Regions from separate parts of the Arthrobacter sp. YAF34 genome, predicted to be linked through region 2. Evidence: predicted binding sites of a transcription regulator. Region 2 holds the regulator's gene; each other region holds the start of a gene.
What was found. Region 2 encodes HrcA, which represses chaperone genes, less so after heat shock. Its sites were predicted from a motif close to TTNGCACTCGNNNNNNNCGAGTGCNAA; they were not measured.
Positions count from the first base shown of each region.

Region 1 (2,198 bases), on a different contig from region 2:
AGCCCTCGGGGGTGAGGATCGGGGCAATGTGGTCCTGCGGTGCGTCAGTCATGCCATCCAGCGTAGTTCAGCGCCGCGGGCACGCGGCGACCGGACCGCGGGGGATAGGCTTGATGGCATGGAAGACAGCGGCAGGGGCGACAGCACGTCAGCGGACATGGCCGGGCAGGACGAGACAGGGCGGGAAGATACCGAGCTGAGCGACGCAGGCCAGGGGATGGCCGGGCAGGACGACGTCCGGCAGGACATTCCCGGGCAGGAGCGCCAGCGCCCGCACGGGCTGGCCCGCTACGCCAGGCCGGTGCTGATCGCCGGCGCGGTGATCGCCGTCGTATGCATCGCCCTGCTGGTGATTATCTTCTTCCTCGATTCCTTTAACGCCACCGTCTATTCGGTCGACGGCAAGAATGTCCACGACGCCACCGACGAGGCGCGGGCCATCCGCGACACTTATGCCGGGGCCCGGCTCGGCGGCATCATCTTCCTCATCGCAGGTGTCCTGCTGGCCGCCGCCGGCGCTGTGCTGATGTACCGGCACCGGAACGACGCCGGCCGCGACGGGGACGAGGACGGCGGCGAGGACGTGGACTTCGAGGACCTCGCCGGCGAGTAGCCACCTGGCGCCAGGCCGTGTCGGCGCACCCGGTATCCCGGGTGGGCATGTCCCACGCCTGGCGCGAAGAATGAGCATGTCCCTTTGGGCCAGTCCGGACCGTTGGGCATGTCCCACGCAGGGCGCCAAGGATGGGCATGATGCCCATGTGCCCGCTGGCTGCCCCGAAGAATGAGCATGTCCCGCCGGGGGAGATGTTCACCGGGATGAATTTCTGGCACTCGCCTTGACCGAGTGCTAACCAGTTACATAGAGTCGTCATTAGCACTCTCCCTAGGAGGGTGCTAACACATGAAGCACGTTCCGCCAGGCTGCTGCCGGCACCGCGACGACGGTCTGTACGCCATGGCATCACCGCTTCATAGTCCACAAATTTGCTGACGAAAAGGAGAGGTCCGAGTGTCGGTCTCTATTAAGCCTCTTGAGGATCGTATTGTTGTCCGCCCGCTCGAAGCCGAGCAGACCACGGCTTCCGGCCTGGTTATCCCGGACTCCGCACAGGAGAAGCCGCAGGAAGGCGAAGTTGTTGCAGTAGGCCCCGGCCGCTTTGACGACAACGGCAACCGCGTTCCCGTTGACGTTGCCGTTGGCGACGTCGTTATCTACTCCAAGTACGGCGGAACCGAAGTTAAGACCGGCGGCACCGAGTACCTCGTGCTCTCCGCCCGCGACGTTCTGGCGATCGTCGTAAAGTAACTCTCTTGGACCCCCGCGCAGCAGATCCTTCATCAAGAACGGGTCAGTTGCGCGGGGTTCTGTCTTGAAAGGACAAAACCATGGCAAAGCAGCTTGCGTTTAACGACGCTGCCCGCCGGTCGCTTGAAGCCGGCATCGATAAGCTCGCCAACACTGTCAAGGTCACGCTCGGCCCGCGCGGCCGCAACGTCGTGCTGGACAAGAAGTGGGGCGCTCCCACGATCACCAACGATGGTGTGACGATCGCCCGTGAGGTCGAGCTGGACGACCCCTACGAGAACCTTGGCGCGCAGCTTGCCAAGGAGGTCGCCACCAAGACCAACGATGTTGCCGGTGACGGCACCACCACGGCCACCGTCCTGGCCCAGGCCCTGGTCAAGGAAGGCCTGCGCAACGTGGCGGCAGGCGCCGCACCGGGTGAGATCAAGCGGGGCATTGAGGTTTCGGTCGAGGCCGTCGCCGCCCGCCTGCTGGAGAACGCACGGCCGGTCGAAGGCACGCAGGTTGCCAACGTTGCCGCCATCTCCGCCCAGAGCGACGAGGTGGGCGAGCTCCTGGCCGAGGCGTTCGGCAAGGTCGGCAAGGATGGTGTGATCACCATCGAGGAATCCTCCACCACGCAGACCGAGCTGGTCCTCACCGAGGGCATGCAGTTCGACAAGGGCTACCTGTCCCCGTACTTCGTCACCGATGTGGAACGTCAGGAGGCAGTCCTCGAGGACGCCCTGATCCTGATCAACCAGGGCAAGATCTCCTCGGTGCAGGATTTTCTGCCGCTGCTGGAAAAGGCGCTGCAGAGCTCCAAGCCGCTCTTCATCATCGCCGAAGACGTCGAGGGCGAGGCCCTGTCCACGCTCATCGTCAACCGCATCCGCGGCACGCTGAACGT
Region 1 covers NZ_JBFRCV010000003.1:65,017-67,214, reverse strand. The annotation lists gene AB4Y72_RS04740 (THUMP-like domain-containing protein) at 1-52, opposite strand, end outside; gene AB4Y72_RS04735 (hypothetical protein) at 218-613, shown strand; gene groES (co-chaperone GroES) at 1,013-1,309, shown strand; gene groL (chaperonin GroEL) at 1,390-2,198, shown strand, end outside.
Region 1: groES (co-chaperone GroES) is a predicted target of HrcA. The motif match lies at 828-854, and genes of this name have one in related genera.

Region 2 (2,198 bases):
GCCGCCGAAACCGTTGTCGGTGCCGTTCTCATTGCCGGTGGTGTCATAGACCCGGCGCTTCTGCGGATCGGAGAGGACCTCGTAGGCGTGGGTGACGGCCTTGAACCGGTCCGAGGCATCCTCCCCCGGGTTCACGTCCGGGTGCAGGGTCCGGGCCAGTTTCCGGTAGGCCTTCTTGATCTCCTCCCCCGTTGCATCGCGGGAGACTCCAAGAACGTCATAGTGGCTGGTCAAAGTGTGTATCTCTTCCTTGTTGTACTGCCTGTGGGCAAGACGTCGCGTGATGTTTGGGGCCGGTCAGGGCCCCAGGATCCTCGAAAGGTAGCGGGCCACCGCGCGGACGGCGGCCATGGTGGTGGGGTAATCCATCCGGGTAGGCCCAAGCACGCCGACCTTGGCCGTGGCGTCCGGCCCGTAGGCGGTGGCCACCACGGAAGCCTCGGCGAGCCCGTCGTACGGGTTTTCGCGGCCGATGCTGACGGTGACGCCGCGCGGGTCTTCCGCCATTTCGCTGAGCAGGCGAAGCATCACCACCTGCTCCTCCAGCGCCTCCAGGACCGGGCCGATGCTGAGCGGGAAGTCCACGTTGGAGCGGGCCAGGTTGGCAGTGCCGGCCATGACCATGCGCTCTTCGCGGCTGCTGGTGGCCAGGGCCTCCAGGCCGCGGGCCAGGGCCTGGGCTGCTCCGCGGCGCGCCGGCGGTTCGCTGGCCACGACGGCGGGCAGCAGTTGCGGCAGAAGGCTCAGCGGTGTTCCGGAGAGGCTTGCCAGGAAGCGGGTGCGCAGCTCAGCCACGGCGTCGTCGGGAAGGTCCTGCCCGACGTCGATCACGCGCTGCTCCACCTTGCCGGTATCCGCTATCAGCACCATCAGCACCTTGCGCGGCGCCAGCAGCACGAACTCGATGTGCCGCACCTTGGCGCGGCTGAGCAGCGGATACTGCACGACGGCGACCTGGTTGGTCAGCTGGGAAAGGAGCCGCACGGTCCGGTCCAGGACGTCGTCGAGGTCCTGGGACCCTTCCAGCAGCGCCTGAATGGCACGCCGTTCCGCCGGGGAAAGTGGCTTGACCGCCGAGATCTGGTCGACGAAGAGCCGGTAGCCCTTGTCCGTGGGGATCCTGCCTGCACTCGTGTGCGGTGCGGTGATGAGCCCTTCGTCTTCCAGCGCCGCCATGTCGTTGCGGATCGTGGCACTGGAGACGCCGAGATGGTGCCGTTCAACGAGTGCTTTGGAACCAACGGGCTCGCGGGAATGGACGTAGTCCTCCACGATCGCCCGCAGCACTTCGAGTTTGCGCGGTTCGCTCACGCTCCACCTCCAATCGACTGTCCCGCCGCCGGTGCCGCCCGCCGTCTCCGAATCGCGTCCACAAGTAGTGCAAGGGCGGTCCGCGGCTCGTCAGGGGTTAGCACTCGACATGCCTAAGTGCTAACCAGTCTAATATGAGTCGCCGCGTTGTTAGCATTGGATTCGCTCCAGGCGTGGCCCGCGGGATCGAGTTTCCCGTCACGTCGGCGTCGAGACCGGCGCAGCTGCTGCTGTTCCGCCCCACGCGGTCCGGCACAAGCGGCCCCGGTTCCGGCCCGCGGAGTGTTCCACTGCCCACCGTGCAATTGCCCACCGTTCAATTGCCCACCGTTCAATCCGAGTGCAAAGTAAGCGTGTAGAGATGTCGTACCAGAACTGGGGACCCCAGGACCTATCCGCCCCCGCCAAGACGCAGTTGCCGGAAGTCCCGGTGGAACGCGGAATGGTCCTCGAGGAGGTCCAGTCCGGCTGGGTGGGCGCCGTGACCCGGGTCGAGAAATCCGGCGGCATGCACGTGGTGGCGCTGGAGGACCGGCGGGGCAAATCCCGGTCCTTCCGGCTCGGCTTCGGCTTCCTCCTGGAGGGCCAGCCGATCCGGCTGATGCCCCCGGCCCCGAAGAAGGCGGCGCCTGCCGCAGGAGCCGGCCGTACGGCGTCGGGCTCGGTGCAGGTCGCGGGACAGCGCGCCCAGGTGGCGAAGGCCAGCCGGATCTGGGTGGAAGGCAAGCACGACGCCGAGCTCGTCGAGAAAGTCTGGGGCGATGACCTCCGGGTGGAGGGCATCGTCGTCGAACCCCTTCACGGCATTGATGACCTGACTGCCGCCGTGGCGGAGTTCCGGCCTGGTCCGGGGCGCCGTCTCGGCATTCTCGTTGACCACCTGGTGC
Region 2 covers NZ_JBFRCV010000001.1:140,083-142,280, reverse strand. The annotation lists gene dnaJ (molecular chaperone DnaJ) at 1-234, opposite strand, end outside; gene hrcA (heat-inducible transcriptional repressor HrcA) at 298-1,311, opposite strand; gene AB4Y72_RS00655 (DUF3097 domain-containing protein) at 1,673-2,198, shown strand, end outside.

Region 3 (2,198 bases), on a different contig from region 2:
TGTGGTGCGGGCTGTAAGCGGCGGAGGACGGGCCAGCATGGCAACAAAAAATGACATTCGCTCCAGCCACAGGGCCAGGCGTGCCAAGCTTTCGCCGGCGGAACTGGAAGCGGCAGGCGAACGCATCGCCCGCCACGGGCTGCAGTGGGCTGCCGGGCTGGCCGGCGGCCGCCCGGCCACCTACGCCGCTTACCTCGGCGTCGGCTCGGAACCGCCCACGCTGCCGCTGTTGACCGCCCTGGCGGACGCCGGGCACCGGGTGCTGCTTCCGGTGTGCGAACCCGACCTGAAGCTCAGCTGGGTGTATTGGACTCCGGCGTCGGGGTTTGTCCGGAGCCGGTTTGCTCCGATCCAGGAACCTGTCGGGGAGCGCCACGGTACGGCGGTCATGCGGGGCGCCAGCGGAATATTCCTCCCCGCCACCGCCGTGGACTTCGCGGGCAACCGCATCGGGCAGGGCGGCGGCTACTACGACGTATTCCTCGCCTCCCTGGCCGCTCTCTCCCCCGCGTCCGGGGCGGCGTCGGCGTCCGGGTCCGGGTCGGCGTTCGGGCCGGTGTCCGGGTCCGAGGCAGCGTCGGGAGACGCCTCCGACGTCGGAGCGCTGCCCACTGCCGCCGTCGTCTATGACACCGAGGTGCTCCCCGCCGGCAGCATTCCGGCCGAGTCGTTCGACCGCAGAGTCCACGCGGCACTGACCCCGGGCGGCATCATCCAGCTCGGCTGAGGGAGGTCCCGGACGGGGTGATAGAATTAGCACTCAGGCCCTGCGACTGCTAGTGACGGAACCGGTCGATCGACAGATCGACAGTGATCCGGCCTCGACAGCACGGGACCTGCTCGTTTGTCCCAAAGGAGGATTTCCAGTGCCCACCTATGCATACGCCTGCAAGGACTGCAGCCACGCCTTCGAGATCGTGCAGTCGTTCACGGACAACTCCCTGACGTCCTGCCCCGAGTGCCAGGGCACGCTGCGCAAGAAATTCAACAGCGTCGGCGTCGTGTTTAAGGGCTCCGGCTTCTACCGGAACGATTCGCGTGACACCAAGGGCAGCACCGTCTCCCCGGCTCCTGCCACTCCGGCAGCCGCACCGGCGCCTACGCCGGCACCCGCAGCCGCCCCGGCCAGCTAGGCCCCCAGGGCTGGGCCCGAGGGCCCATTACCGGCATGGCGTTATCCACATAGGCGGTATCGCCGCTGCCGCGCTCATCCCCGGGTCCGTAGCGTGGCGGCATGGCACTTTCCCTCAGCGCGGGTCACCTGACGACGTTTGCGCGTTCGTCCCTTCCCTGCCTGCCGCCGCCTTGGCTCGTACTTTTCCGGCTCGTCGGGCCATCGCCGGCGGCGGAATCCGGTCGCTGGACGCGCAAGGTGTTCCGCTCCGGCGGCGTTCTTCCCATCACGTCGTCCACGGCCGCCCACTCCTCCCGACGCCGGACTGGTTCCGGGAAGTCGGCCGGGCGGCGCCCCGGTAGCCGGCCATCACGGCGGCGCCTGAGCGGTTGGCTTAGCCGGAACCGTCGGCTCACTGCAACCCTCCTGCTATGCATCGCGGCCGGCTTGACGGTTCAACAGCTTGCTCCCGCACCGGCGGACACCGTCACTGCGTTCGCTGCGGCGGTGGATCTCCCCGCCGGAAGGACCCTTGAACCCGGCGATATCAGCGGTATCAGCGTGCCTCCCGGTCTGGTCCCCTCCGGCAGCCCGGACAGCAAGACTGCGTTCGAGGGAAAGCAGCTCGCCGCACCCCTGCGCCGGGGCCAGCTCCTCACCGATGCCCAGGTTCTGGGACCGGGCCTGCTCGCGGGAAGCCCTGCCGGCACGGCCGCCGTGCCGCTGAGATTGTCGGATCCGGCGTCCATCCAGCTGGTGTCCCCCGGGCAGCTCGTCAACGTGGTCCTCACTGGCGGTGACGGCTTCGGACAGACAGCCGAAAGCCAAGTCCTGGCCGAGGCCGTCCCGGTGCTTTGGACATCCGGGCACGGGGGCAAGGCGGGGCCATGGCTCGCCACAGCGGATACCGACGGGCTCATCGTCGTTGCGGCCCGGGCCGATCAGGCACGACGGCTTGCTGGCGCCTCCACCCGGGGCAAGCTGTTCTTCGTGCTCGTGGCGGCCGCGCCCGGTTAGCTGCCGGGCAGTCCCCCGACCGCCGGAACCTTAGCCCCAGTGCGGGGGCTTCTGCTCCTGGAGCCAA
Region 3 covers NZ_JBFRCV010000003.1:42,834-45,031, forward strand. The annotation lists gene AB4Y72_RS04650 (5-formyltetrahydrofolate cyclo-ligase) at 38-727, shown strand; gene AB4Y72_RS04655 (FmdB family zinc ribbon protein) at 867-1,133, shown strand; gene AB4Y72_RS04660 (RcpC/CpaB family pilus assembly protein) at 1,562-2,131, shown strand; gene AB4Y72_RS04665 (DUF4011 domain-containing protein) at 2,162-2,198, opposite strand, start outside.
Region 3: AB4Y72_RS04655 (FmdB family zinc ribbon protein) is a predicted target of HrcA. The motif match lies at 754-780, and genes of this name have one in related genera.